Regions from separate parts of the Streptomyces sp. NPDC031049 genome, predicted to be linked through region 1. Evidence: riboswitches for the same ligand, from Rfam matches in the RefSeq annotation. Region 1 holds a riboswitch; each other region holds the start of a gene.
The links. Region 1 has a riboswitch for cobalamin ahead of ACZ45Q_RS14755 (ABC transporter substrate-binding protein). Riboswitches for the same ligand answer to the same signal wherever they lie in the genome.
Positions count from the first base shown of each region.

Region 2: linked by a shared signal. The riboswitch ahead of ACZ45Q_RS13440 (energy-coupling factor ABC transporter permease) and the one ahead of ACZ45Q_RS14755 (ABC transporter substrate-binding protein) in region 1 are both predicted to bind cobalamin.
Region 3: linked by a shared signal. The riboswitch ahead of ACZ45Q_RS11630 (cobalamin biosynthesis protein) and the one ahead of ACZ45Q_RS14755 (ABC transporter substrate-binding protein) in region 1 are both predicted to bind cobalamin.

Region 1 covers NZ_JBVIGC010000007.1:240,263-250,037, forward strand. Annotated here, with positions in the region: gene ACZ45Q_RS14730 (hypothetical protein) at 1-260, shown strand, start outside; gene ACZ45Q_RS14735 (sigma-70 family RNA polymerase sigma factor) at 452-1,057, shown strand; gene ACZ45Q_RS14740 (dienelactone hydrolase family protein) at 1,201-1,857, opposite strand; gene ACZ45Q_RS14745 (ABC transporter ATP-binding protein) at 2,289-3,119, opposite strand; gene ACZ45Q_RS14750 (FecCD family ABC transporter permease) at 3,116-4,225, opposite strand; gene ACZ45Q_RS14755 (ABC transporter substrate-binding protein) at 4,222-5,241, opposite strand; cobalamin riboswitch at 5,434-5,617, opposite strand; gene meaB (methylmalonyl Co-A mutase-associated GTPase MeaB) at 5,640-6,638, opposite strand; gene scpA (methylmalonyl-CoA mutase) at 6,652-8,838, opposite strand; gene ACZ45Q_RS14770 (methylmalonyl-CoA mutase family protein) at 8,839-9,775, opposite strand, start outside.
Region 2 covers NZ_JBVIGC010000006.1:353,740-363,514, forward strand. Annotated here, with positions in the region: gene ACZ45Q_RS13425 (DUF7144 family membrane protein) at 1-192, opposite strand, end outside; gene ACZ45Q_RS13430 (voltage-gated chloride channel family protein) at 381-1,763, shown strand; gene ACZ45Q_RS13435 (potassium channel family protein) at 1,856-2,317, shown strand; cobalamin riboswitch at 2,386-2,569, shown strand; gene ACZ45Q_RS13440 (energy-coupling factor ABC transporter permease) at 2,600-3,301, shown strand; gene ACZ45Q_RS13445 (energy-coupling factor ABC transporter substrate-binding protein) at 3,298-3,639, shown strand; gene cbiQ (cobalt ECF transporter T component CbiQ) at 3,640-4,389, shown strand; gene ACZ45Q_RS13455 (energy-coupling factor ABC transporter ATP-binding protein) at 4,386-5,255, shown strand; gene ACZ45Q_RS13460 (alanine/glycine:cation symporter family protein) at 5,581-7,116, shown strand; gene ACZ45Q_RS13465 (hypothetical protein) at 7,231-7,842, opposite strand; gene ACZ45Q_RS13470 (DNA repair ATPase) at 7,829-9,775, opposite strand, start outside.
Region 3 covers NZ_JBVIGC010000005.1:381,150-390,924, reverse strand. Annotated here, with positions in the region: gene ACZ45Q_RS11640 (inorganic phosphate transporter) at 1-979, shown strand, start outside; gene ACZ45Q_RS11635 (hypothetical protein) at 1,000-1,221, shown strand; cobalamin riboswitch at 1,353-1,491, shown strand; gene ACZ45Q_RS11630 (cobalamin biosynthesis protein) at 1,596-2,555, shown strand; gene ACZ45Q_RS11625 (cobyric acid synthase) at 2,552-4,060, shown strand; gene cobN (cobaltochelatase subunit CobN) at 4,057-7,710, shown strand; gene ACZ45Q_RS11615 (putative cobaltochelatase) at 7,707-9,701, shown strand; gene cobO (cob(I)yrinic acid a,c-diamide adenosyltransferase) at 9,701-9,775, shown strand, end outside.

The sequences.
Region 1 (9,775 bases):
GCATGCTCGCCGCGCACCTGCTGGCCGCGCTGCTGTGCGGCCTGTGGCTCGCGCACGGCGAACGCGCCGCGTTCCGCCTGCTGCGTGCCCTGGCCGGGCTGCTCGCCGCACCGCTGCGCCCGCTGCTGCGGTTGCCCGCACCGCCCGACCGCCCGCGGATCAGGGCACGCCGTGCGGGTACGGAACGGGTCCCGTACCGGCTCCTGTCGACCCGCCCCCTCACCTACCGGGGTCCGCCCGCGGGGACCGCTGTCGCCTGACGACAGCCGGCTCCCCGAGGCGGCAGCACCCCGGCCGCGACGCGCCGACTCCCGCCTCGGGCACCGGCCGCGCACCCCGGTGCCCGGCCGTCCCCTTCACCGGCACCCGCGTGCCGTGACCACAGCGCCGTCGCGGCGGCGCGTGCGGCGATCCGGATGCCGGTCCCGGTACTCCCAGAAGGACGGACCCAGTGACCACTGCCGCCCTGACCCCTGCCCGGAAACAGTCGAGAGAGGAGTCGATCACCGCCCTGGCCCTCGCCGCGCGCGGCGGCGACACCGACGCCGTCGAGCACTTCGTACGCGCCCTGCACCGGGACGTCCGCCACTACGTGACGTTTCTCGGCGCCGACCCCGAGAGCGCCGACGACCTCGCCCAGGACACGTTCCTGCGGGCTCTGGTGAGCCTGCACCGGTTCGAGGGCCGCTCCTCGGCCCGCACCTGGCTGCTGGCGATCGCCCGGCGCGCGGTGATCGACAGCGTCCGCCACAGCTCGTCCCGGCCCCGGCTGTCGGACCGGGAGGACTGGCAGACGGCTGTCGAGCGCGCACAGCCGCGGGGCCTGCCGGGCTTCGACGACGGCATCGCGCTGGCCGAACTGCTGGACGCCCTTCCGGCGGACCGCCGGGAGGCCTTCGTCCTCACCCAGTTGCTCGGCCTCCCCTACGCGGAGGCCGCCGCCGTCAGCGACTGCCCGGTCGGCACGGTGCGCTCCCGCGTCTCCCGTGCCCGCACCTCGCTGATCCGGTGGCTGGAGGAGGCCGAGGGGCACCCGTCGACCGCGTCCGCCGCATGACCGGCGGGGCGCCGCCGCCCGCCGCCTGACGGGGATCGCGCCGCCGCTCGCCCGGTTCCCGTGCGGCGGCGCGGGGCTCAGGGCCGCTCGTGCGGCGACGGCGCGGGGTTCAGGCGCTGCTCGTGGGGCGCCAGGCGCGGGGCTCAGGCGTCGCTCGCGTGGCGGCGGAACCAGTCCGCCGCGGCGTCCGCCACCTGCTCCAGTGCGCCCGGCTCGGGGAACAGATGGGTCGCGCCGGGCACCACGCGCAACTCGTGCGGACCGGCCAGCCGCTCGGCGGCCCTGCGGTTGAGGTCGAGCACCACCTCGTCGTGGCCGCCGACGATCAGCAGGACCGGCGCCGACACCTGGGCGAGCGCGTCCCCGGCCAGGTCCGGCCGTCCACCGCGGGACACCACCGCCGAGACCCGCCGGGGGCGCTCGGCGCACGCGATCAGGGCCGCGGCGGCTCCGGTGCTCGCCCCGAACAGGCCCACGGGCAGGTCGGCGGTGTCCGGCCGCTCCGCCAGCCAGTCCACGGCGTCCGCCAGCCGCGCGGCGAGCAGGGCGATGTCGAAGCGGTGCTCGCCCGTCGCCGCGTCCTCCTCTTCCTCCCGTGCGGTCAGCAGGTCCAGCAGCAGCGTGCCGAACCCGGCCCGCCGCAGCTCGGCGGCGACGGCCCGGTTGCGCGGACTGTGCCGGGAGCTGCCGCTGCCGTGGGCGAACAGCACCACGCCGCGTGCCCCGGCGGGCACCACCAGATCGCCGGAGAGCCTGGCCCGGCCCGAGGCCACCGCCACTGTCACCGTGTCGGAGATCATGCGTCCTCATCTCCCCGTCGCTGAGGGACCACCGACCGGGTACCCGCCCCGGCGGGCAGACCCCACCGGGCCTGCCGGCCCCGCCCGAGCCGCGCCAGGACCGCGGGCAGGCCGCCCGCGCACGGCGAGGCCGCCGGCCTGCTCGAGCGGTGCCCGCGCCGCAGACACGACTCCCCGCGCTCAACCGGCCCAGGGCTGAGGCCTCCGGCCGACCGGGCCCAGGGGACGGGTCCGGTCGGCCGGGCCGCGGGTCGCGGGTTCCGGTTCACCCGCGCGGGGCGCGGTACCGGCACACCCGGCCCAGAGGCCGTGGACCCCCACTCACCTGGCCGGGACCGCGGCCTCCGGCACGCCCGACCGGGGGGAGGGCGGGGACGCAGGCCCCGGGGCATCCAGCCCCCCGATCACCCGGCCCCGGGCCCAGGGCCCGCTCACCCCGCGGAGCGTTCCGCCCCCTCCGGGGCGGCCCGGGGCGGGGACGTCGGCGGGTCCGTCGGCAGGAACGTCACCTGGGGAGCGCCGGTGCGCGGATGCACGGTGACCTCGGCCGTCACGCCGTACACCTCGGCCAGCAGCCGCGGGGTGAGCACCTCGGCGGGCGGGCCGGAGGCGGCGACCTCGCCGTCGCGCAGGACGTAGAGGCGGTCGCAGTAGTACGCGGCGAGGTTCAGGTCGTGCAGGGCCACCAGGACCGTCGCGGGCAGCCGGCGCAGCGTCCCGAGGACCGCCAGCCGGTGCCGGACGTCGAGGTGGTTGGTCGGCTCGTCCAGCACCAGCAGCGAGGGCCGCTGGGCGAGAGCGCGGGCGATGAGCACGCGCTGCCGTTCCCCGCCGGAGAGCCGGTCGAAGGGACGGCCGGCGAGCCCGGTGGCGTCCACCGCCGCGAGCGCCGACTCGATCAGCGCGGCGTCCTCGGGCGTGTCACCGTCGAGCAGCCGCTTGTGCGGGGCGCGGCCCATCGCGACGACCTCGCGGACGGCGAGGTCCACGTCGGTGCCCGAGTCCTGCACCACCGCCGCCACCGTGCGGGCGAGCCGCCGCACCGGCAGCGACCAGGCGTCGGCGCCGTCGACGCTGATCCGGCCCGAAGCGGGGCGCAGCACCCGGTACACCGCGCGCAGCAGGCTGGACTTGCCGCTGCCGTTGGGCCCGACCAGTCCGATCACCTCGCCCGGCCCCGCGGTCAGCGACACGTCCTTGACCAGGCGGCGCGCTCCCGCGGTGAGCGTGACGCCGTCCACGGACAGGTCGGAGGCGGTCATGTCATTCCTCGGTCGGTGTGCCGCCGGGCGTCCCGGCGCATCAGCCACAGGAAGAAGGGCCCGCCGCACAGGGCCGTGAGCACGCCGACGGGGATCTCCATCGGCGCGGCGACGGTCCGCGCGGCGATGTCGGCCCACACCAGGAAGACCGCCCCGCCCAGTGCGGCCGTCGGCAGGACGCGGCGGTGGTCGCCGCCGACGAGCAGCCGGACGATGTGCGGCAGCATCAGGCCCACGAAGCCGATCGGCCCGGCCGCCGCGACCAGCACACCGGTGACGAGGGAGACCAGGACGAACATCCGGGCCCGGAACCGGGCCACGTCCAGTCCCATCGTCGTGGCGGCCTCCTCACCGGCCAGCAGCAGGTTCAGGTTGCGGGCCTGCGCCAGCAGCACCCCGGTGCCGAGCAGCACGGTCAGCGCCGGCAGCCACAGCGTGCCCCGGTCGACGCCGCCGAGACCTCCGAGGGTCCAGGCGAGGACCGCGCGGGCCTCGTTGCCCCGGTCGGTGGTGAGCAGCAGCAGGTCCATCACGGCCGTGAGCATGGCCGCGATGGCCACGCCGGACAGCACCAGCCGCGTGGAGGTGAGCCGGCCGCCGGTGCGGGCGGTGACGTAGACCAGCAGCAGCGCGGCGAGGGCGCCCGCGAAGGCGGCGGCCGGCAGCGACAGCGGCCCGAGCAGGCCCACCCCGAAGACGATCACCGAGACCGCGCCGAGCGACGCCCCGGAGGACACGCCCAGCAGGTACGGTTCCGCGAGCGGGTTGCGGACCAGGGCCTGCAAGGCGGTGCCGGCCACCGCCAGACCGGCGCCGGTCACCGCGCCGAGCACGACGCGCGGCGCCCGCACCTCCAGCACGATGGTCTCCCGCGGCCCGGGCCAGTCCGGCTCCACCCAGCCGGCGCCCAGCGCGTGCGCCACGATGCCCCACACCTGGCCGGGCGGCACCCGCACCGAGCCGATGGCCAGCCCTGCCGTGCCCGAGAGCAGGAGCAGGACGGTGAGGACGGCCAGGACGGCGGCGAGGGGCACCCGGCCGGCCCGCCCGCCGTCCGGTGTCCGCCGCCGGGCGGCCGGGCCGGCGGGCGCCTCCGTGGCCGTCACCGGAAGCTCTCGGGGTGCAGGGCGCGGGCCAGGTCCTCGACCGCGTACGCCGACCGGATGCCGACCAGCGTCGCGGTGAGCGGCAGGACGACGAACCGCTCGTTCCTGATCGCGGGCACGTCGGCGAGGGCGGGCCGGGACAGCAGGAACTCCTTCTTCCGCTCGACGCTTCCGGCGCCGGCGTAGTCGTAGACGGCGATGACCTCGGGTTTGCGCTCGACGACCTGCTCCCAGGAGACGTCCCCGAAGACGTCGTCGAGGCCGGCGAAGACGTTCCGGCCGCCGGCCAGCCGGATCAGCTCGGTGCCCAGGCTCCTGCCGCCCGCCGTGAACGCGGCCTTGTCGCCGCTGTCGTACACGAAGACCGGCACCTCGGGCCGGTCCCGGACGGCCTCGGTGGCCTTGCCGATCCGGTCCTTCAGGTCGCCGACCAGCTTCTCGGCCCGGTCGGCCACGCCGAAGATCCTGCCGATGGTCCGGATCTCGGCGTACGTGTCCTCCATGGTCACCCGCTTCTTCCCGCAGTACTCGCGGTTGAGGTGGGTGTGGATGCCCGCTTCGGCGAACGCCTCGCGGGAGCGGCCGGCGTTCTCGTCGAACGCGCTGGCGTAGCCGCCGTAGACGAGGTCCGGCTCGGCCTCCAGGACCTTCTCGAAGGACGGCTCACGCTCGGCCAGTTCGGGTATCGACGCGTAGTCCTTCCTCAGCTCCGGCAGCACGGCGGAGTCGGGGAAGGCGGTGCCCACCATGCGGTCCTTCAGACCGAGTGCGAGCATCAGCTCCGCCGGGTGCTGGTGGATGGTCACGACCCGGGACGGGGGCCGGTCGTACGTCGTGCGCACGCCGCAGTTGTCGACGGTGACGGGGAAGCCCTCGGCCGGTGACCCGGCGGCCTTCCGCTCGCCGGCGGTGCCGTCGCCGGACGCGCCGCAGCCGGCGGTCAGCAGGACCGCCGACAGGGCGAGGCCCGCGGCCGTGGCACGCCGGGCACGCCGCCGCCGGGCGGGAAAGCCCACGGCGGAAGAGAACCGGGCGGAAGAGGACCGGGCGGAAGGGAACCAGGTGGAAGGGAACCGGGCGGAAGGGAACCGGGCGGAAGAGGACCGGGCGGAAGGGAACCGGGCGGGAGAGAACAAGGCGGAGAGGAACCGCCGGTGACGGGGCATGCCGTCGTACACGTGAAGCCTCCTCGGGAGTCCGCGCTCCTCGGAACGGGCCCGCGACAGGCCAGTGTCCTGACTCCCGGATCGACGTTCCCCCCGCCTTCCCGCGCCGTGCGCAGTGGCGTGTCGAGGGGGTGCACTCCCCGGTCACAGTGGCGGGACCGTGCCGGATTCGCACCGGCTTCCTGTTTCTCCCGTCGCGGCGATGACCTGCTGATACTACGTCACCGCCGCGTGCCCGTCCCGGCGGTTCAGCCCGGCTGCTCCGCCCCGCCGCCCCCGAAGGCGTCCAGGATCCGCTCGGCGGCCAGCGTGGCCGTCAGCCTCCCTTCGCGGACCTGCCGTTCCAGCGCGGGCGCCAGGGAGCGCACCGCGGGGTCGGCGTGCAGCCGGTCCAGCAGCTCGTCGCGGACCATCGTCCACGTCCAGTCGACCTGCTGGTCGCGGCGCCGGGCGGCGAGCCGGCCCGTGGAGTCCAGCAGCGCCCGGTGCTGCTCCAGCCGCTCCCAGACGGCGTCCAGTCCGGCCGACTCCCGGGCGCTGCAACTGAGCACCGGAGGCGTCCAGAAGGCGTCCTTGCCGTGCATCAGCCGCAGGGCGCCCGCCAGTTCGCGGGCGGCGGCGCGGGCGTCCCGCTCGTGCGGGCCGTCCGCCTTGTTGACGGCGATCACGTCGGCCAGCTCCAGGACGCCCTTCTTGATGCCCTGCAACTGGTCGCCGGTGCGCGCCAGGGTGAGCAGCAGGAAGGAGTCGACCATGTTGGCGACGGCCGTCTCGGACTGGCCGACCCCGACGGTCTCGACCAGCACCACGTCGTAGCCCGCGGCCTCCATCACCACGATGGACTCGCGGGTCGCCTTCGCCACCCCGCCGAGCGTGCCGGCGGTGGGGGAGGGGCGGACGAACGCCGCCGGGTCGACGGCGAGGCGCTCCATCCGGGTCTTGTCGCCCAGGATCGACCCGCCGGTCCGGCTGGAGGAGGGGTCGACGGCGAGCACCGCGACGCGGTGCCCGAGCCCGGTCAGCATCGTGCCGAAGGCGTCGATGAACGTCGACTTGCCCACCCCCGGCACACCGCTGACCCCGATCCGCCGGGCCCGGCCGCTGTGCGGCAGCAGCTCGGTCAGCAACCTCTGGGCCAGCGCCCGGTGCTGGGGGCGGGTGGACTCCACGAGGGTGATCGCCCGTGCGATCACCGCCCGCTTGCCGTCGAGCACGCCCTTGACGTAGGTGTCCAGATCCATCGCCATACGGACCGGGGCCTCAGCTCTCGCCGTGACCGAGGCCGGCCGCCAGCCGGGTCAGCAGGTCGTGCGCCGCGTCCGGGATCACCGTGCCCGGCGGGAACACCGCCGCCGCGCCCATCTCCAGCAGCGTCGGCACGTCCTGCGGCGGGATCACCCCGCCGACGACGATCATGATGTCCTCGCGGCCCTCCTCGGTGAGCGCCTCGCGCAGCGCCGGTACGAGGGTGAGGTGCCCGGCGGCCAGCGAGGAGACCCCGACGATGTGCACGTCCGCCTCGACGGCCTGACGGGCCACCTCGGCCGGGGTCTGGAACAGCGGGCCGACGTCCACGTCGAAACCGAGGTCGGCGAAGGCGGTGGCGATGACCTTCTGGCCGCGGTCGTGGCCGTCCTGGCCCATCTTGGCGACCAGGATGCGCGGCCGGCGGCCCTCGGCCTCGGCGAAGGCGTCCACCAGGGCGCGGGTGCGGTCCACGGACGGGGACTCCCCTGCTTCGTTGCGGTACACGCCGGAGATCGTACGGATCTGGCCCGCGTGGCGGCCGTACACCTTCTCCAGGGCGTCGGAGATCTCCCCGACCGTGGCCTTCGCGCGGGCCGCGTGCACCGCCAGCTCCAGCAGGTTGCCGTCGCCGCCGGCGGCGCGGGTCAGGGCGTCCAGCGCGTCCCGGCAGGCGGTCTCGTCCCGCTCCTCGCGCAGCCGCCGCAGCTTCTCGATCTGCTGGGCGCGCACCGAGGAGTTGTCGACCTTGAGCACCTCGATCTGCTCGTCGGTCTCGACCCGGTACTTGTTCACGCCGATCACCGGCTGCCGGCCGGAGTCGATGCGGGCCTGGGTGCGGGCCGCGGCCTCCTCCACGCGCAGCTTGGGGATGCCCGCGTCGATGGCCTGCGCCATGCCGCCGGCCTGCTCGACCTCCTGGATGTGCTGCCAGGCGCGGCGTGCGAGGTCGTGGGTGAGCTTCTCGACGTAGGCGCTGCCGCCCCACGGGTCGATGACCCGGGTGGTGCCGGACTCCTGCTGGATGAGCAGCTGGGTGTTGCGGGCGATCCGCGCGGAGAAGTCCGTGGGCAGCGCCAGCGCCTCGTCGAGGGCGTTGGTGTGCAGCGACTGGGTGTGGCCCTGGGTGGCCGCCATGGCCTCCACACACGTACGCGTGACGTTGTTGAACACGTCCTGCGCGGTCAGCGACCAGCCCGAGGTCTGCGAATGGGTGCGCAGCGACAGCGACTTGGGGTTCTTCGGGTCGAACTGCCTGACCAGCTTCGCCCACAGCAGCCGGGCCGCGCGCAGCTTGGCGATCTCCATGAAGAAGTTCATCCCGATCGCCCAGAAGAACGACAGCCGCGGTGCGAACGCGTCGACGTCCAGGCCCGCTTCCCGGCCCGCCCGGATGTACTCCACGCCGTCCGCGAGCGTGTACGCCAGCTCCAGGTCGGCCGTCGCGCCGGCCTCCTGGATGTGGTAGCCGGAGATGGAGATGGAGTTGTAGCGGGGCATCCGCTGGGAGGTGTAGGCGAAGATGTCGGAGATGATCCGCATCGACGGCTTCGGCGGATAGATGTAGGTGTTGCGGACCATGAACTCCTTGAGGATGTCGTTCTGGATGGTCCCCGCCAGCTTCTCCGGCGGCACGCCCTGCTCCTCGGCCGCCACGATGTACAGCGCCAGCACCGGCAGCACCGCGCCGTTCATCGTCATCGACACGGTCATCCGGTCCAGCGGGATGCCGTCGAAGAGCTGGCGCATGTCGTAGATGGAGTCGATGGCCACGCCCGCCATGCCGACGTCGCCCGTCACCCGCGGGTGGTCGCTGTCGTAGCCGCGGTGCGTGGGCAGGTCGAAGGCGACCGACAGGCCCTTCTGGCCGGCCGCCAGATTGCGGCGGTAGAAGGCGTTGGACTCCTCGGCCGTGGAGAAGCCCGCGTACTGGCGGATGGTCCACGGCTGGTTGACGTACATCGTCGGGTAGGGGCCGCGCAGATACGGGGCGATCCCCGGGTACGTGCCCAGGAAGTCCAGGCCCTCCAGGTCCTGCCCGGTGTACAGCGGCTTGACGGTGATGCCCTCGGGGGTCTCCCAGAGCAGGTCGTCGCCGTCGGCGGCCCGCTTCACCGCCGCGCGCCACTCGTCGGGGCCGGCGCCGGCGGCCGGCGCGCCCAGCTCGATCCCCGAGAAGTCGGGAACGGAAGGGATGGACATTCAGGACACTCCCATGCGATCGAGGGCGGCGGAGAGCACCGCGACGGCGTCGCAGCCCGCGAAGACGTACGTGTCGACCCCGGCGTACCGCCCCGGGCGACCCGCGAGGAACACATGCCCGGCGCCGGCCTCCCGCAGCCGGCCGGCGACCGCCTCGGCCTGCTCCTCGTACAGCGCGTCGCTGGAGCACAGGCACGCCTCACGCGCGCCGCTCTCCTCGAACGTGCCCTCGGTGACGGGCTCGATGCCGCCCGCCTGGAACAGGTTCGAGGCGAAGGTCAGGCGCGCGGTGTGCGCGGCGGCCGGGCCGAGCGCGGCCAGGTAGACCCGCGGCCGGGCGCCGGTCGCGGTGAGGTGGGCGTCGGAGCGGGCCCGCAGCGCCTCGAAGGCGTCGTCGCGCCGCACCCGGGGCAGGCCCCCGGAGGGCGGCTCGGGCGCCGGCTCGCGGACCACCGGCTTCTCGGCCAGGAAGGGGAACTCGCTGACGCCGGTGACGGGCTCGCGCCGCTTGGCGAGCTTCGCGCTGCGCGCCGCCCAGGTCTCGGCGAGGCGCTCGCCGACCATGCCGGAGCGCAGGGCCGCGGCCTGGCCGCCGGCGCCCTCGATCTTCTGGAAGAACTCCCAGGCGGCGTGGGCGAGTTCGTCCGTCAGCCGCTCCACGTACCAGGAACCGCCGGCCGGGTCGATCACCCGGGACAGGTGCGACTCCTCGATGAGGATGGTGGAGGTGTTGCGGGCGATCCGGCGGGCGAACGCGTCCGGCAGGCCGAGCGCGTGGTCGAACGGCAGCACGGTGACGGCGTCGGCGCCGCCGACCCCGGCGGCCAGTGTGGCGACGGTGGTGCGCAGCATGTTCACCCACGGGTCGCGGCGCGTCATCATCACCGGCGAGGTCACCACGTGCTGCACCTGCGCGGCCGGTGTCCCGCACACCTCG
Region 2 (9,775 bases), on a different contig from region 1:
CGTGCCGATGCGGGCGTAGACGTCGTCCTCGGCGATGGCCGCGATGCCCTGGAGAACGGCGAAGGCGCCGTTGCACAGGAGCAGGACACCGGCGAAGACGACACCTCCGGTCACCCACCCGCTCTGCCGGGTGGAGCGGCCGGTGGCGCCGGGGGACGGCGTACCGGGGGACGGTGCGGCGTGCTGAGCCATGAGCGGCGTCCTTTCTCGCGCGTGCTCCGAGCCTGCGGGGGGCGGCCCCGGACGGCCATCCGGGGTGCTGCGAACGGGTGAAACCGTTCGGGGTGCAGAACGTGCGGCCGGGACCGGCCTCGCGTTGACTGGGCGCACCTGCCTCGTCGGCCGGCCCACGTGCCCCATGCGACTCGCCGGAGGAGCCCATGACGACACCGGCGAACGCGGCCGTGCCCCGGGCCGAGCAGTCGCTGCGGGACACGGTGCTCAGCCGGGGCTATCTGCGGCTGTTGCTGCTGTGCGTGCTGCTCGGCGTGCCCATCGCGCTCGCCTGCTTCTTCTTCGTCGGGCTCCAGCACCAGCTCCAGCACTGGGTGTGGACCTCGCTTCCGCACGCGGCCGGTTTCGCCGCCCCGCCGTGGTGGTGGCCGCTGCCCGCGCTGGTCCTCGCCGGGCTGGTCCTCGCGCCGATCGTGACCCGGCTGCCGGGCGCCGGGGGCCATCTGCCGGTGGACGGTCTCGGCGGCGCGCCCGTCGGGCCCAAGGCGCTGCCGGGCACCGTGCTGGCGGCGCTGGCGACGCTGCCGCTGGGTGTGGTGCTGGGCCCGGAGGCGCCGCTGATGGCGGTGGGCAGCGGGCTCGCGCTGCTGGCGGTGCGGCGGCCGGCGGCCGTGGACCCCAGGGCGCGGGCGGTGGTGGCGACGGCCGGCTCCACCGCCGCGATCTCGACGATCCTGGGCGGTCCGGTCGTGGCGGCGGTGCTGCTCATCGAGGGGGCCGGGCTCGGCGGCGCCCGGCTGGTGGCGCTGTTGCTGCCCTGCCTGCTCGCCAGCGCGGCCGGCGCCCTGGTGTTCACCGGGTTCGGGGACTGGACCGGCCTGCGGATCGGCGCGCTCCGGCTGCACGACGTCCCGCCGCCGGTCGACCCGGACGCGGGCGACTTCCTGTGGGGCGTGCCGGTGGCGGCGCTGATCGCCGTGCTGGTCGCCCTCGGCCGGGAGCTGGGCCGCTCCACGGCCGGCTGGACCCGGCGCGGGCGGACCGCGGCCCGGACCGTCGCCTGCGCCACGGCCGTGGGCGGGTGTGTCGCGGCGTACGCGCTGATCACGGGCCGCTCCCCCGCCGAGGCGGCCCTGTCCGGCCAGGCCACGCTGGGTGAACTGGCCGCGCAGCCGCACGCCTGGCCGGTGGGGGCGCTGCTCGCGCTCGTCGCCTGCAAGGGGCTGGCCTGGGGGATCGCCCTGGGCAGTCTGCGCGGCGGTCCGATCTTCCCGGCGGTGCTGCTGGGCACCGCGACGGCCATGGCCTGCTCCGGCCTGCCCGGGTTCGGCACGGCCCCGGCCCTCGCGCTCGGGATCGCCGCGGCGGCGGCCGCGGTGACGGGGCTGCCGCTGGCCAGCGCGGTGCTTGCGGTGCTGCTGATCGGCGGCGACGCCGACGACCAGATGCCGCTGATCGTGACCGCGTCGGTCGTGGCCTTCATCGTCGCCCAACTCGTGCGCCGCGGGCGGCCCGAGGAGACACCGGAAGCACCCGGCGGCGAGGACGGCGCGGGCGGTGCCGGGCGGGCGGCGGGGGCGGGGCCGTGACGGCGGGGCCGGACAGGGGGCACGGCCGCCGTCCGCGCGGGGCCGTGCGGTCCGCGCGGCCCTGGGTGGTGCGGGGCGTCGTAGGGGCCGTCGTGGTCGCCGCGTACTTCCTGCTCCCCCTCGATCATCTCGGCCCCCGGCGGGCCGAGGTGAGCTGGGTGCTGTTCGGGGCCGTCCTCACGCTGGTGGCCGTACTGCTGCTGCGCCAGGTCCGCCACGTCCTCACCGACCGCCCCGACACCCGTCCCGGTCTGGCGCTCACCCTGCTGATGCTGCTGTCGGTGCACGTCTTCGCCGCCGCCTACTACTGCCTGGCCAAGCAGCCCGGCGAGTTCTCGGGGCTGCACACCCGTCTGGACGGGCTCTACTTCACCGTCGTCACGCTCGCCACCGTCGGCTACGGCGACATCACCCCGCGGGGACAGGCGGCGCGTGTGGTGACGATCGTGCAGATCCTGTACACGTTCGTGTTCCTCACGGCCGCCGCGACCGCCCTGAGCCAGCGGGTGCGCGCCATGGCCGTGCGACGGCTGGACCGTGACCGGCGCGAGTGACGGCACAGGGAGTGTGTGACCCGGGTCCGAGCGCCCCGTACGCCCTTGTCACCGCGGGTGCGGGCGCACTACTGTCACCACGCCTTGGTGAACGGGAAATCCGGTGCAAAGCCGGTGCGGCCCTCGCCACTGTGATCGGGAAGTCCGGCTCCGGCCCTCGCGGGCAGCCACTGGGTCATCACGACCCGGGAAGGCGGAGTTCGGGCGGTGGTACCCGTCAGCCAGGAGACCGGCCGAGGCGCGTCAACCATCCACGAGGTGCTGGAGAGGGTCTGCCGAGCCATGCACATAGCCGAGGGCTTCCTGCCTCCGGCGCACGCGATCGCCTGGGGTGTCGCGTCCGCGCCGTTCGTCGTCCACGGAGTACGGTCACTCACCCGCGAGGTCAGGGAGCACCCGGAGAGCACGCTGCTCCTCGGCGCCTCCGGGGCCTTCACGTTCGTGCTGTCCGCCCTGAAACTTCCCTCGGTGACCGGGAGTTGCTCCCATCCGACGGGCACCGGGCTGGGCGCCGTCCTGTTCCGGCCGCCGGTCATGGCCGTGCTGGGCACCATCACGCTGCTCTTCCAGGCGCTGCTGCTGGCGCACGGCGGGCTGACCACGCTCGGCGCCAACGTCTTCTCCATGGCGGTCGTCGGGCCGTGGGCCGGGTACGGCGTCTACCGGCTGCTGCGCCGCTGCGCCGCGCCGCTGATGGCCGCCGTGTTCTGCGCCGCGTTCACCGCCGACCTGTCCACCTACTGCGTGACGTCCGTGCAGCTGGCGCTCGCCTTCCCGGACCCGGGCAGCGGATTCCTGGGCGCGCTCGGCAAGTTCGGCTCGATCTTCGCGGTGACGCAGATCCCGCTGGCGGTCAGCGAGGGGCTCCTGACGGTCCTGGTGATGCGGCTGCTGGTGCGGTCCAGCAAGGGCGAGCTGACCCGGCTGGGCGTGCTGCCGGCGGGGACGAGGACGACGACGGAGCAGGAGGCGGCGGCCCGGTGAAGCGCGACACGAGGATCAACGCCCTGCTGCTGCTCGCGGTCGCCGCGCTCGCGGTGCTGCCGCTGGTGCTGGGGCTCGGCGACCACAAGGAGGAGCCGTTCGCCGGTGCCGACGCCGAGGCGGAGACGGCGATCACCGAGCTGGACCCGGAGTACGAGCCGTGGTTCTCGCCGCTGTACGAACCGCCCTCCGGGGAGGTCGAGTCGGCGCTGTTCGCCGTGCAGGCCGCTCTCGGCGCCGGCGTGCTGGCGTACTACTTCGGGCTGCGCCGGGGGCGGCGGCAGGGCGAGGAGCGGGCCCGCGCGTCGGCCCGGCGGGACGATCCCGCGGGGGACTGAGTGCTGCCGATCGACGCGGCGGCGCACGCGAGCCGCTGGCGCCGCCGGCATCCGGTCGACAAGGCCGTGCTGGGACTGGGCCTGACGGTGCTGGCGATCTCCCTGCCGCCATGGCCGGGTGCCGCGCTGGTGCTGGTCGCGGCGCTGGCGGTGCTGCTCGGCCCGGCGGGCGTGCCGGGGCGCCGGCTGTGGCGGGCCTGGCGGGTGCCGCTGGGGTTCTGCCTGACCGGGGCGCTGCCGCTGCTGGTGCAGGTCGGCGGCGCGGACGCGTTCGTGTCCCTCGCGGACGGGGGCCCGGCGCGGGCCGGCGCCCTGCTGCTGCGCACCTCGGCCGCCTCCCTCGGGGTGCTGCTGTTCGCGTTCACCACGCCGATGTCCGACCTGCTGCCGCGGCTGGTGCGGGCCGGGGTGCCGGCGCCGGTGGTCGACGTGGCGCTGGTGACGTACCGGATGAGCTTCCTGCTGCTGGACTCCGTGCGGCGGGTGCGGCAGGCGCAGGCGGCCCGGCTGGGGCACACCACCCGGGCCGCCGCCTGGCGTTCGCTGGCCGGGCTCGGCGCGACGGCGTTCGTGCGCTCCTTCGACCGGGCGGCGCGGCTCCAGGCCGGGCTCGCCGGCCGCGGCTACGACGGCACGCTGCGCGTGCTGGTGCCGGAGGCCCGGGTCTCGGTGCCGTTCACGGCGGCGAGCCTGGCGCTGCTGGCGGCGCTGGCCGCCCTCACCTTCGTACTGGAAAGGCCGCTGACGTGAGCGAGTCCGCCGTCGTGTCCCTGCGGGGCGCCACCTTCGCCTACGAGGACGGGCCGGCCGTGCTGCGGGCGGTGGACTTCGACGTGCCCGAGGGGCGGGCGCTGGCCCTGCTGGGGCGCAACGGCAGCGGCAAGACCACGCTGATGCGGCTGCTCAGCGGCGGGCTGCGGCCGCACGCCGGGCGGCTGACGGTGGCGGGCGAGCCGGTGACGTACGACCGCGGGGGGCTGACCCGGCTGCGCAGCACGGTGCAGTTGGTGGTGCAGGACCCGGACGACCAGTTGTTCGCCGCGTCCGTGGCCCAGGACGTGTCGTTCGGGCCGCTCAACCTCGGTCTGCCTGAGGACCGGGTGCGGGCCCGGGTCGAGGAGGCGCTCGCCGCGCTGGACATCGTCACGCTGGCCGACCGGCCCACGCATCTGCTGTCGTACGGGCAGCGCAAGCGGGCGGCGATCGCCGGTGCCGTCGCGATGCGGCCCCGGGTGCTGATCCTGGACGAGCCGACCGCCGGGCTCGATCCGGACGGGCAGGAACGGCTGCTGGCCACCCTCGACGGGCTCCGTGCGGGCGGCACCACCGTGGTGATGGCCACCCACGACGTCGACCTCGCGCTGCGCTGGTGCGAGGACGCCGCCGTCCTGACGCCGTCGGGGGTGCGCACCGGGCCCGCCGCCGCCACGCTGGCCCGGACCGAGCTGCTGCGCGAGGCCGGGCTGCGGCTGCCGTGGGGTGTCGCGGTGGCCGGTCTGCTGCGGGAGCGGGGGATACTGGCCGACCCGGCGGCGGGGCCGCGGACCGCCGAGGAGCTGGCCGCTCTGCTCGCGCTCGGCGGGAGCGGGGATTCCGGTCGGAGCGGACAGAAATAGATGTCCGGTGAACGGACCCGGTGTCCCGGATAACGGTCTGGTTTCGGCCGCTGCCATTTTCCGGGGTCACCGACCGTGATGTGATTTGCATCACTAAAAAATGCGCAAAGGGCGTGGTAGACATGCGCAACTCCGCAGGTGGCACCACCCCTCGCCGACCCGCGGAGCGTCGGCACACACGTCGACTGCATGACCAGGGTGATCACGCTCCGAGTCCGGGGCCGCACCGCCCGGGGTCACCGATCGGACAAGGGCGTTCGCTCCAAGACCGCACATCACGCCGGCGTCACTCCCCACGCCGGTCCGCGCCATCGAGGTAGCCACTGTGTCACTCGACTCCATCACCAAGTCCGTCGACGAAGCCGTCAGCGGATTCTTCGAGCCCGTAGCCACCTGGCTCGGCGAAAAGGTCTTCTACGCCGTACCCGTCGGGGGTACGGAATTTCCGCTCATCGTCGGTTGGCTCGTGGTCGCGGGTCTTGTCTTCACCGGCTGGTTCGGATTCGTCCAGCTCCGCAAGTTCCGGCTCGCCGTCGACGTGGTGCGCGGCAAGTTCGACGAGAAGGGCTCCTCCGGCGAGGTCAACCACTTCCAGGCGCTGACCGCCGCCGTCTCCGGCACCGTCGGCCTCGGCAACATCGCCGGTGTGGCCGTCGCCGTCTCCATCGGCGGCGCCGGCGCCACCTTCTGGATGATCCTGTGCGGCCTGCTGGGCATGGCCACCAAGTTCGTCGAGGTCACCCTCGGTGTGAAGTACCGCGAGGTACACCCCGACGGCACGGTCTCCGGCGGCCCGATGCACTACCTCCCCAAGGGCCTGGCCGACCGCTTCGGCAAGAACGGCAAGACCCTCGGCAAGGTGCTCGCGGTCCTCGCCTCCGCGATGATCCTGTTCTTCGGTCTCTTCGGCGGCAACCTCTTCCAGGTCAACCAGTCCTACGCGCAACTCGTCTCCGTCACCGGCGGTGAGGACGGCGCGATGGGCTCCTCCGCGGGCGCCCTGTTCTTCGGCATCCTGATCGCCGCGATCGTCGGCATCGTGCTGCTCGGCGGCATCCGCTCCATCGCCAACGTCACCAGCCGGCTGGTCCCGGCCATGGCCGGCATCTACATCGTGGCCTGCCTGGTGGTCATCCTGGTCAACGTCACCGCCGTGCCGGACGCCGTGGTCACCATCGTCGACGGCGCGTTCGACCCCGAGGGTGTCGCGGGCGGTGTGCTCGGCGCCCTGATCATCGGCTTCAAGCGGGCGGCCTTCTCCAACGAGGCCGGTCTCGGCTCCGCCCCGATCGCCCACTCCGCGGTCAAGACCAAGCACCCCGCCAGCGAGGGCCTGGTCGCCCTGCTGGAGCCGTTCATCGACACGGTCGTCATCTGCACCATGACCGCGCTGACCATCGTCATCGCCAACCCGGCGAGCTGGGGCGAGGCCCGCGCCGGCGAGGACATCGGCGGCGTGACGATCACCTCGGACGCCTTCGAGACGGTCATGCCCTGGTTCCCGTACATCCTCACCGTGGCGGTGCTGCTGTTCGCCATCTCCACCGTGCTGACCTGGGGCTACTACGGTCTGAAGGCCTGGACGTACCTCTTCGGCCGCAGCCGGGCCAGCGAGATCACCTACAAGGTCGTCTACACCGTCTTCGCGGTCGCGGGCTCCCTGCTCACGCTCCAGACGCTGATCGACCTGGCCGACGCGGTGCTCTTCTCGCTCGCCGTCATCAACATCATCGGCCTGTACCTGCTCGCCCCGGTCGTCAAGCGGGAGCTGAACTCCTTCCTGGAGTACGTCCGCACCCGCAGGGCCGGCGGCGACGGCGGCGGGGAGGAGGACCGGGAGTCGGTGAAGACCATCGTCTGACCGTCCCAGCGGCCCGGCTCCCGAGCGGCCCGTCCCCCACCCGCGCCTTGGTGGGGGACGGGCCGCTCGCCCGTGTGCGCCGGGCAGTCGGGCCGGAGGTCGGCTGCGGGTGTGTCAGACGGCGCCGCCCAGCTCCAGCAGGGCCGCCACGTACAGGCAGATCGCCACGGTCTCCAGCAGGAAGACGACGGTGGTGTGCACGGCGAGCCGGGCGCGCGGCCCGGCCCCGAGGAAGGCCCGGGCCGCTGCGCTCACCCGGGGCGCCGCGCCGTCCGGTGACGGCCCCAGCGCGGCCCGCAGGACCCGCCGCCCGGCCGCCGAGGTGACCCCGAGCCGTACGCCGTCGGCGTCCCGGACCAGGAGCGTGTGGTCCGCCCCGCCGTACGAGAAGGCCGTCACCAGGCGGACGTCCACCAGGCGGCGCGGATCGACCCGGCGGGTGCCGGTGAGGGTCCGCGCGGTCAGGCCGGTCGCCGAGTGGCGGGCCGGCCGGAGTTCCTCGCAGAGCCCGCCGGAGAACAGCACCAGGCCGAGGACCGGGCCGGCCACGACGCCCAGCACCACGCCCGCCGGCCGGGTCGCGGAGGCGGTGCACAGGGCCGGCGGCAGCAGGAGCAGGCCCAGCAGGGCGGCCGTGGCGACACGGTCGCGGCGCCTGGCCCGTCGCGGGTCCAGCGGCTCCCCGAGCGCCGGGCGGCGCCGGGGACCCGCCTCATTGCGGCCCATGGCCCGGTGTCCGGCCCGGCGCGTGACGGCCACCGGGGACGGACATCAGACGGTGCCGGGGATCGGTGGCCCGGCGGATCGCCGTCTCCACGGCCGCGACCCGGTCGGCGAGCAGTCCGAGCGCGGCGACGGCCCGCACGAGCGGGTCGTCGCCGGAGCCACCGAGGGCTTGGCCGCGGACGTACGCCGCCTTCACCTCCGCCCAGCGGGCGGCCTGTTCGGCGGTGAGGGTGCCGCGCAGCTCGGCCAGCTTCAGCAGGGCGGCCTCGGCGCCGGTCGCGAGGGCCTGGGCCTCGGCCCGGTAGTGGTCGTCGATCAGCGCGGCGAGTTCCGCGTCGTCCATCACCGGCTGGACCCGCTGGGCGATCTTGTGCATGTCGCGGTACGAGCCCTGGAGCCGGAACGGCGGCTCGGTGCGCGCCTCGTCGGACCGTGCCGCCGAGGCGATGTAGGCGGCGTTCACCGCGAGGACCGTCTCACGGGCGGTCAGCAGGTGCCGCAGCACGGCCGTGATCCGGTCCAGCTCGGCGGGCGGGTACGGGTGGGTCAGCCGGTCGGCGCGTGCCGTGGGGTCGCCGGCGGCGAGCCGGATCAGCAGGTCGAGGTCGGCGCGGTCGCGTCCGGCCAGCGGGGCCAGGACCGGGTTGGCGGTGAGGGCGTTCTCCACGAAGCTCGCCGCGAAGGCGTCCTCCTTGCCGGTCAGCACGTCCCCGAGGTTCCACACGTCGGCCCGGTTGGCGAGCATGTCGGGGACCTGGAACCGGCCGCCGGACTCGGTGTAGGGGTTTCCGGCCATGCACACCGCGAACCGCTTGCCCCGCAGGTCGTAGCTGCGGGGCCGGCCGTCCCACACGCCCTCGATGCGCCGGGTGGCGTCGCACAGCGGGATGAACCGCTGGAGCAGCTCGGGCGAGGTGTGCTGGATGTCGTCGAGGTACAGCAGGACGTTGTTGCCGGCCGCCAGAGCGAAGTTGATCTTCTCTATCTCGCGGCGGGCCGTGGCGTTCGGCGCCTCGGCCGGGTCGAGGGAGGTGACCGCGTGGCCGAGGGCGGGGCCGTCGACCTTGACCAGGATCAGGCCCAGCCGGTCGGCGACGTACTCCATGAGCGTCGTCTTGCCGTAGCCCGGAGGGGAGACGAGCAGCAGCAGGCCGCCGGTGGCGGGCCGTCCGGGCCGCCCGCCCTCACCGGTGGTGCCGAGCTGCTTGGCGAGGCTGTCGCCGACGAGCGGCAGGTAGACCTCGTCGACGAGCCTGCCACGCACGAACGTGGACAGCACGCGCGGCCGGAGGCCGTCGAGGCCCAGCCGGTCCCGCTCGGCGGCGACCAGGGCGGCGCGCCGGCGCTGGTGGGCGCGGTGGGCGGGCACGTCGTGGGCGCGGAACCGCCGGGTGCGGGCGAGGAGTTCGTCGACGCGGACGGTCAGGGACCGGCCGCTGATCCGGGGGTGGCTGCCGAGCAGGCCCTCCACGGTCTCGGTGAGCGGCGCGCCGGAGACGTACCGGGGCAGGTCCGGGCAGAGTTCGGCGGCGACCGCCTCCGCCAGGTCGCCGGGGGCGAGGTCGGTGCCGGTGGCGCCCGCGTAGGCCGACAGCCACGCCGTGACGAGCCGGCCGCGGGCGTCGAGGCCGGGCATGGCGGCCAGGTCGTCGTCGTACGCCGCTTCGTCCACGTCGCGGCGGAAGGCGTCGAGGAACGTGCGGGTGCCGGCGGCGAGCACGAAGCCGCCGGGGCCGTCGGTCAGCTCCTGGAGCAGGTAGCCGGCGGCGGCGTCCGCCTCGTCGGCGTCGCCGCCGATCGCCTCGGCCAGCTCGCGGCGCAGGTCGGTGAGGGCGGAGGAGGGGCCGAAGGCGTCCCGGGCGCGGGCCAGCGACACCGCGCGCCGGCGCCAGGACGCGCGGGCCTCGGCGGTGCTGTCGTGGGCCCAGAACAG
Region 3 (9,775 bases), on a different contig from region 1:
GATCCTCTGGAACCTGCTGACCTGGCTGGTCGGACTCCCGTCCAGTTCCTCGCACGCCCTCATGGGCGGCCTCATCGGTGCCGCCGTCGCCTCGGCCGGCATCGGCGCGGTCAACGGTGACGTGCTCGTCACCAAGGTACTGATCCCGGCGATCGCCGCCCCGCTGGTCGCGGGGATCGCGGCGATGCTCGGCGCACGGCTGACGTACAAGCTGGGCAAGAAGACCGCGGACACCCAGGCCGCCCAGAAGGGCTACCGCGCCGGCCAGATCGCCTCCGCGGGCCTGGTCTCGCTGGCCCACGGCACCAACGACGCCCAGAAGACGATGGGTGTCATCACCCTCGCCCTGGTCACCGGCGGCGCGCTCGCCCCCGACTCCGACCCGCCCATGTGGGTCATCCTCTCCGCGGGCATCGCCATCGCCCTCGGCACCTACCTCGGCGGCTGGCGCATCATCCGCACCATGGGCAAGGGTCTGACCGACCTCCAGCCGCAGCAGGGCTTCGCCGCCCAGACCAGCGCGGCCACGGTCATCCTGGCCTCCTCCCACCTCGGCTTCTCCCTCTCCACCACGCACTCGGTCTCCGGTGCGGTCATGGGTGCGGGCCTCGGCCGCAAGGGCGGTGTGGTCCGCTGGTCCACGGCCACCCGGATGTTCGTCGCCTGGGGTCTGACCCTGCCGGCCGCGGCCCTGGTCGCCGCCCTCGCGGAGTGGGTCACCAGCCTCGGCGACTGGGGCACGGCGCTCGTCGCGGTCTTCCTCGTCGCCTCCAGCGCCGCGATCTGGAAGATCTCCCGGCGCGAGGTGGTCGACCACACCAACGTCAACGACGTCGAGCCGGCCGAGCCCGGCGTGGTGACCCAGGCGATGGCCGCCGTCACCCCGCCGCCCACGGCCGCCGCCGAGGAGCTCGGGACCACCGTCCCGTCCCAGACCGACGCCGCCGACGCCAAGACCCCGTCGGCCACCACCGTCTGACCCGCAGAGAGTAGAGCAGCATGAGCATCGACTGGGCAGCCCTCGGCTCCGTCTTCGGGGTCAGCCTCGTGACCACCGTGGCCCTGGTGGGCCTGTTCGTCCTCGGCATCGCCGGCCTGTCCCGCAAGGAGCGGGCCGAGGCCCGGGGCGGCGGCGCGGCCCTCGCGGTGACCGGCGCCTACGCCTGCTTCGCCGCGTGCGCGGCTGCGGTGGCGTACGGCATCTATCTGATCGTCGCCTGACCCACGGCACGGCACCGAGAGGGGTGCGGAACGGAGAGCACCGTCCCGCACCCCTTTCGCGTGCCCGCGCACGCCCGCCGGGTGTGGGGCTCCGCACACTCCCCCCTCGCAGGTCAACAGCAAGTTGACGGGTGTTCGCGGGCCGTGGTGGACTGCCCGAGCCAATACGGCGGCAGGAGAGGAAGCCGGTGCGAATCCGGCGCGGTCCCGCCACTGTCACCGAGGGCTCGTCCCCCGGGAGCCAGGAACTCTCACCGCCGGTTTCGTCGAACCAGGGCGCGGACACCCTGAGTGAGGACATACCGCCATGCACGGCTGCCGCCGACCGAGGACCACCCCCGACACCTCGCCCTCCCCCACGCTCGGCTGAGCCGATGCGGGCCGAACGCGTCTTCGCGTACGGCGCCGCCGCCGGCCTGCTCGGCGACCTGCTCCTCGGCGATCCGCGCCGCGGGCACCCGGTCGCCGTGTTCGGGCGGGCCGCGGGCGCCGTGGAACGGGTGCTGTGGCGCGACCACCGGGGCCGGGGTGCGCTGCACACCGCCGTGTGCGCCGGTGGCGCCGTCGCCCTCGGGTCCGTCGCCGCACGGGCCGTCCGCACCTCCCCCACCGCCTCCGTCGCGCTGACCGGCGTCGCCACCTGGGCCGTGGTCGGCGGGACCTCGCTCGCCCGGGAGGCCGCCGCCGTCGCCGGCGCGCTGCGGTCCGGGGACGTCGAGGCGGCCCGCGCCCGGCTGCCGCACCTGTGCGGCCGCGACCCGCAGGCACTGGACGCCGACGGGATCGCCCGCGCGGTCGTGGAGTCCGTCGCCGAGAACACCTCCGACGCGGTGGTCGGCGCCCTGGTGTGGGGCGCCCTCGGCGGGGTGCCCGGCCTGCTCGGCTTCCGGGCCGTGAACACCCTCGACGCGATGGTCGGCCACAAGTCCCCCCGCTACCGGCGCTACGGCTGGGCCTCCGCCCGCCTCGACGACCTGGCCGGCTGGCCGGGCGCCCGGCTCACCGCCGCCCTGGCCACCGTGGCCGGCGGCGACGCGCGCGGCGCCGTCCGGGCCTGGCGGGCCGACGCCGCGCGGCACCCGAGCCCCAACGCCGGCCCGGTGGAGGCCGCGTTCGCCGGCGCCCTGGGTGTCCGGCTGGGCGGAACGCTCGCCTACGGGGGCCGGGTGGAGCACCGGCCCGTGCTCAACGCGGCGGCGGGCCGGCCCGTGCGGGCCGGCGACATCGACCGGGCGGTACGGCTCTCCCGGCGCGTGGGCTGGCTGGCGCTCGGCGTGTGCGCGGGCGCGCGGCTGCTGGCGGGCCGGGTCGTGAGGAAGGGACGGACGTCATGAACGGTGGTCTGCTGGTCGCCGGCACCACCTCGGACGCGGGCAAGAGCGTCGTCACGGCGGGGATCTGCCGCTGGCTGGTGCGGCAGGGCGTGAAGGTGGCGCCCTTCAAGGCGCAGAACATGTCGCTGAACTCCTTCGTCACCCGCGAGGGAGCCGAGATCGGCCGGGCGCAGGCCATGCAGGCCCAGGCCTGCCGGGTGGAGCCGACCGCGCTGATGAACCCGGTGCTGCTCAAGCCGGGCGGTGAGCAGAGCAGCCAGGTCGTGCTGCTGGGCAGGCCGGTCGGGGAGCTGAGCGCGCGCGGCTACCACGGCGGCCGGCAGCGGCAGTTGCTCGGCACGGTGCTGGACTGCCTCGCCGAACTGCGGGGCACGTACGACGCGGTGATCTGCGAGGGGGCGGGGTCTCCGGCGGAGATCAACCTGCGCCGGACCGACATCGTGAACATGGGGATCGCCCGGGGTGCCGGACTGCCCGTGCTGGTCGTGGGGGACATCGACCGCGGGGGCGTGTTCGCGTCCTTCTTCGGGACGGTGGCGCTGCTGGCGCCCGAGGACCAGGAGCTGGTCGCCGGTTTCCTGGTGAACAAGTTCCGCGGGGACGTCTCGCTGCTCGAACCCGGCCTGGACATGCTGCGCGGCCTGACCGGCCGGCGCACCTACGGCGTGCTGCCGTTCCGGCACGGCCTGGGAATCGACGAGGAGGACGGGCTCCGGGTGTCGCTGCGCGGCGCGGTCCGGGAGTCGGTCGTGGCCCCGCCGGTCGGCGAGGACGTGCTGCGGGTCGCCGTGTGCGCCGTCCCGCTGATGTCCAACTTCACGGACGTGGACGCGCTGGCCGCGGAACCGGGCGTGGTGGTGCGGTTCGTGGACCGCCCGGAGGAACTGGCCGACGCCGACCTGGTGGTCGTGCCGGGGACGCGCGGGACGGTCCGGGCGCTGGAGTGGCTGCGGGAGCGGGGACTCGCGGACGCCCTCGTCCGCAGGGCCGCCGAACAGCGGCCCGTGCTCGGTGTCTGCGGCGGCTTCCAGCTCCTCGGCGAGCACATCGAGGACGACGTCGAGAGCCGCCGGGGCCATGTCGACGGGCTCGGCGTGCTGCCCGTGCGGGTGCGGTTCGCCCGCGAGAAGACCCTTACCCGGCCGGTGGGCGAGGCCCTCGGCGAGCGGGTCGAGGGCTACGAGATCCACCACGGCGTCGCCGAGGTCACCGGCGGCGAGGCCTTCCTGGACGGCTGCCGGGTCGGCCAGACCTGGGGCACCCACTGGCACGGCTCGCTGGAGTCGGACGGCTTCCGGCGGGCGTTCCTTCGCGAGGTGGCCGCCGCCGCGGGCCGCCGCTTCGTGCCGGCCCCCGACACCTCGTTCGCCGCGCTGCGCGAGGAGCAGCTCGACCGGCTCGGCGACCTGATCGAACAGCACGCGGACACGGACGCGCTGTGGCGGCTCATCGAGTCCGGCGCGCCGCAAGGACTGCCCTTCATCCCACCGGGAGCGCCCGCATGAGCACAGTGTTGTTGTTGTCGACCGCCGACACGGATCTGCTGGCGGCACGAGCCTCCGACGCCGCGTACCGGATCGGCAACCCGAACCGGGTGGACGTCCGGGAGGAGCTGCCGGGCCTGGTCGAGGGCGCCGACGTCGCCGTCGTACGGCTGCTGGGCGGCAAACGCGCCTGGGAGGACGGGCTCGCCGCGCTGAAGGCGTCCGGTGTGCCGACCGTGCTGCTGGGCGGCGAGGCCGTGCCCGACGCGGAGCTGATGGCCGAGTCCTCGGTGCCGGCCGGGGTCGTGGCGGAGGCGCTGCGCTATCTGGTCGAGGGCGGCCCGGACAACCTCACGCAGCTGGCCCGGTTCCTGTCGGACACCGTGCTGCTGACCGGCGAGGGCTTCGACGAGCCGCGGAAGATGCCGGAGTACGGCGTGCGCGGGGCGCGGACCCTCCAGGAAGGCCGCCCCACGGTGGGCGTGCTCTTCTACCGCGCGCACGAGCTGAGCGGCAACACCGCCTTCGTGGACACGCTGTGCGACGCGATCGAGGCGCACGGCGCCAACGCGCTGCCCGTGTACTGCGGTTCGCTGCGCGGCGCCGACGCGGGGCTGTACGAGATCCTGGGCCGGGCCGACGCCCTGGTCGCCACGGTCCTCGCGGCCGGCGGCGCGCACGCCTCGCAGGCGTCGGCGGGCGGCGACGAGGAGGCCTGGGACGTCGGGGCCCTGGCGGAGCTGGACGTCCCCGTGCTGCAGGGGCTCTGTCTGACCTCCTCGCGCGCGGCGTGGGAGGAGTCGGACGCCGCCCTGTCCCCCATGGACGCGGCGATGCAGGTCGCCATCCCGGAGTTCGACGGCCGGCTGGTCACGGTGCCGTTCTCCTTCAAGGAGCAGGGCCCCGACGACGTGCCGGTGTACGTCGCCGACCCCGAGCGGGCCGCGCGGGTGGCGGGGATCGCCGTACGGCACGCGGCGCTGAAGCACAAGGCGAACGCCGACAAGAGGCTGGCGCTGGTCTTCACGGCGTATCCGACCAAGCACTCCCGCGTGGGCAACGCGGTGGGCCTGGACACGCCCGCCTCGGCGGTGCGGGTGCTGGACGCGCTGCGGGACGCCGGGTACGCCGTCGACGGGTACCCCGACAACGGCGACGAGCTGATCCACCGGCTGATCGAGGCCGGCGGGCACGATGTGGAGTGGCTGACCGAGGAGCAGCTGGCCGCCGCGCCGGCGCGGGTGCCGTTGGCGGACTACCGGGCGTGGTTCGAGAAGCTGGACCCGGAGCTGCGGGAGGCGGTGACCGAGGCGTGGGGCGAGCCGCCGGGCGGCCTCTACGTCGACGGCGACGACATCGTGCTGGCCTCCCTCCGGTTCGGCAACGTCGTCGTGATGATCCAGCCGCCGCGCGGGTTCGGCGAGAACCCCATCGCGATCTACCACGACCCCGACATGCCGCCGTCCCACCACTATCTGGCGGCCTACCGCTGGCTGGAGAACAGCTTCGGCGCCGACGCGATCGTGCACATGGGCAAGCACGGCACGATGGAGTGGCTGCCCGGCAAGGGGCTGGGGCTGAGCGCCGGGTGCGCGCCGGACGCCGTGCTCGGCGATCTGCCGCTGGTGTACCCGTTCATCGTCAACGACCCCGGCGAGGGCACCCAGGCCAAGCGGCGCGGGCACGCCACGGTCGTCGACCACCTCGTTCCGCCGATGGCGCGGGCCGACACCTACGGCGACCTCGCCAAGCTGGAGCAGCTCCTCGACGAGTACGCGCTCGTCTCCGACCTGGACCCGGCCAAGGCGCCCGCGGTGCGCGCGCAGATCTGGACGCTGGTCAAGGCGGCCGAGCTCCACCACGACCTGCATGTGGACGAGCAGCCCGACGACGACGAGTTCGACGAGTTCGTCATGCACATCGACGGCTATCTGTGCGAGATCAAGGACGTGCAGATCCGTGACGGCCTGCACGTCCTGGGCGGCGGCCCGGTGGGCGGGCCGCGCGTCAACCTGGTGCTCGCCGTGCTGCGCGCCGCGCAGATCTGGGGCGGCAGGGCCGACGCCCTGCCGGGGCTCAGGGCCGCGCTGGCGGCGCACTTCGGGCTGGTGGAGAAGGAGTTGCTGGCCGAGCCCGGGGCGCCGGTGAAGGTGCCGGTGGAGCTGACCGACCTGGTGGCGGGGCCCGCGCGCAGCGCCGCCGACGCCATCGACCTGCTGGAGCAGGTGTGCCGGCGGCTCGCGGAGGGCATGGAGGAGCGCGGCTGGGCGGTGGAGCAGAGCGCGCCGCTGGTGCGGGAGGTGCTCGGCGGTGAACTGCCCGACGCCGTGGCCGTGCTGGAGTTCGCGTGCACGGAGGTCGTGCCCCGGCTGGCCCGGACCACGGACGAGATCGGCCACATCCTGCGGGCCCTGGACGGCGGTTACGTCCCGGCCGGGCCGTCGGGCTCGCCGACGCGCGGTCTGGTGAACGTGCTGCCGACCGGCCGGAACTTCTACTCCGTCGACCCCAAGGCCATCCCCTCCCGGCTGAGCTGGGAGGTCGGGCAGTCGCTGGCGGACTCCCTGGTCCAGCGGTACCTGGCCGACACGGGCGAGTACCCGAAGTCGGTCGGGCTGACGGTGTGGGGCACCTCCGCCATGCGCACCCAGGGCGACGACATCGCCGAGATCCTGGCGCTGCTGGGGTGCCGCCCGGTGTGGGACGACGCCTCGCGCCGGGTGACCGGCTTCGAGATCGTGCCCCCGGCCGAGCTGGGCCGGCCGCGCATCGACGTCACGGTCCGCATCTCCGGTTTCTTCCGGGACGCGTTCCCGCACGTCGTCGGGTTGATCGACGACGCGGTGCGGGCGGTGGCGGAGCTGGACGAGCCGGACGAGGCCAACTTCGTGCGGGCGCACGTGGAGCGGGACGCGGCGGAGCACGGCGACCGGCGCCGGGCCACGGCGCGGATCTTCGGCTCCAAGCCGGGCGCGTACGGCGCCGGTCTGCTGCCGCTGATCGACGCCCGGAACTGGCGGTCGGACGCGGACCTGGCCGAGGTGTACGCGGTGTGGGGCGGCTACGCCTACGGCCGCGGGCTGGACGGGCGGGCGGCGCGCGGCGACATGGAGACGGCGTTCCGGCGGATCGCGGTCGCGGCGAAGAACGTCGACACCCGCGAGCACGACCTCGTGGACGCCGACGACTACTTCCAGTACCACGGCGGCATGGTCGCCATGGTCCGGCACCTGACCGGCGCGAGCCCCGAGGCGTACGTCGGCGACTCCGCCGTCCCCGACCAGGTGAAGACCCGCACGCTGGGCGAGGAGACGCACCGCGTCTTCCGGGCCCGGGTGGTCAACCCGCGCTGGATGGCCGCGATGCGGCGGCACGGCTACAAGGGCGCCTTCGAGATGGCGGCCACCGTGGACTACCTCTTCGGCTACGACGCCACCGCCGGGGTCGTGGACGACTGGATGTACGAGAAGCTCAGCGCGGAGTACGTCTTCGCCCCGGAGAACCGGGACTTCATGAAGAAGTCCAACCCGTGGGCGCTGCGCGGCATCACCGAACGGCTGCTGGAGGCCGCCGACCGCGGTCTGTGGGCCGAACCGGACGCCGAGACGCTGGAACGGCTGCGCGCCACCTATCTGGAGCTGGAGGGCGACTTGGAGGGCGACGACAAGTGACCACCCCGTTTCCGTTCACGGCCGTCGTGGGCCAGGACGATCTGCGCCTGGCGCTGCTGCTGAACGCCGTGTCCCCGGCGGTCGGCGGTGTGCTGGTGCGCGGCGAGAAGGGCACCGCCAAGTCCACGGCCGTGCGGGCGCTGTCGGCGCTGCTGCCCGAGGTCGCCGTGGTGCCCGGCTGCCGGTTCTCCTGCGACCCGCAGGCACCCGACGCGGGGTGCCCGGACGGGCCGCACGAGCCGGGTGCCGGTGCGCAGCGGCCCGCGCGGATGGTCGAACTGCCCGTCGGTGCCTCCGAGGACCGCCTGGTGGGCGCACTGGACATCGAGCGGGCGCTGGCGGAGGGCGTGAAGGCCTTCGAGCCGGGCCTGCTCGCCGAGGCGCACCGCGGCATCCTCTACGTCGACGAGGTCAACCTCCTCCACGACCACCTGGTCGACCTGCTGCTGGACGCGGCGGCGATGGGCGCGTCGTACGTGGAGCGCGAGGGCGTGTCGGTGCGGCACGCCGCGCGGTTCCTGCTGGTGGGCACCATGAACCCGGAGGAGGGCGAGCTGCGGCCGCAGCTCCTCGACCGGTTCGGGCTGACCGTGGAGGTCGCGGCCTCCCGCGAGCCCGATCAGCGGGTGGAGGTCGTGCGGCGCCGGCTGGCCTACGACGACGATCCGGCCGGTTTCGCCGCCCGCTGGGCTCAGGAGGAGGCCGCCGTACGGGCGCGGATCGTGGCGGCGCGCGCGCTGCTGCCGTCGGTGCGGCTGGGCGACGGGGCGCTGCGGCAGATCGCGGCGACCTGCGCCGCCTTCGAGGTGGACGGCATGCGCGCCGACATCGTGATGGCGCGCACGGCGACGGCGCTGGCGGCGTGGGCCGGGCGGACGGACGTCCTCGCGGAGGACGTGCGGCAGGCGGCCCTGCTCGCCCTCCCGCACCGGCGGCGGCGCAATCCGTTCGACGCGCCCGGACTGGACGAGGACAAGCTGGACGAGACGCTGGAGGAGTCCGGCGGCTCGCAGGACGACGACCCGGACCCGGGCCCGGACGGGCCCGGCGGGGGCGGCGGGCAGCCGGACCCCGGCGAGGGTCCCGAGGCCGGTGACGCCGGCGCCCGACCCGAGGCCGGGGAGGGCGGGCAGCCGCAGCCGTCCGGGGGCGGCGAGCAGTCGGCCGTACGGTCCGCCGAGCCGTTCAGGGCGAAGGTGCTGAGCGTGCCCGGGATCGGCGAGGGCGTCGCCGGGCGGCGTTCGCGGGCGCGGACCGAGCACGGCCGGACCACGGGGGCCAGGCGCCCGCGGGGCGCGCTCACCAAGCTGCACCTGGCGGCGACCGTGCGGGCCGCGGCGCCGCACCAGCGGGCGCGCGGGCGGTCCGGGCCGGGTCTGGTCGTCCGCCGGGACGACCTGCGGCAGGCCACCCGTGAGGGACGCGAGGGCAACCTCGTGCTGTTCGTCGTGGACGCCTCCGGGTCGATGGCGGCCCGGCAGCGGATGAGCGCCGTGAAGGGCGCCGTGCTGTCGCTGCTGCTCGACGCCTACCAGCGGCGGGACAAGGTCGGTCTGGTGACCTTCCGGGGCACGGGCGCGGACGTCGCGCTGCCGCCGACGTCGTCGGTGGACGCGGCGGCGGCCCGGCTGGAGTCGCTGCCCACCGGGGGGCGCACGCCGCTCGCCGCCGGGCTGCTGCGCGCGCACGACGTGCTGCGGGTGGAGCGGCTGCGGGATCCGGCCCGCCGGCCGCTGGTCGTGGTGGTGACGGACGGGCGCGCCACCGGCGGCCCGGAGCCGGTCGCGCTGGCCGGGCGTGCGGCCCGGCTGTTCGCGGCCGACGGCGTCGCCTCCGTGGTCGTGGACTGCGAGTCGGGGCCCGTGCGGCTGGGGCTCGCCGGGCAGCTCGCGGGTGAGCTGGGCGGCACGGCCGTGACGCTGGACGAGCTGCGGGCCGACTCGATCGCCGGGCTGGTGAAGGACGTACAGGCGAGCAGGAGGGCCGCGTAATGCCGCAGGGGCAGCCGAGTGTCGTTCCCGACGACGGACTGACGACACGTCAGCGGAGGAACCGGCCGCTGGTC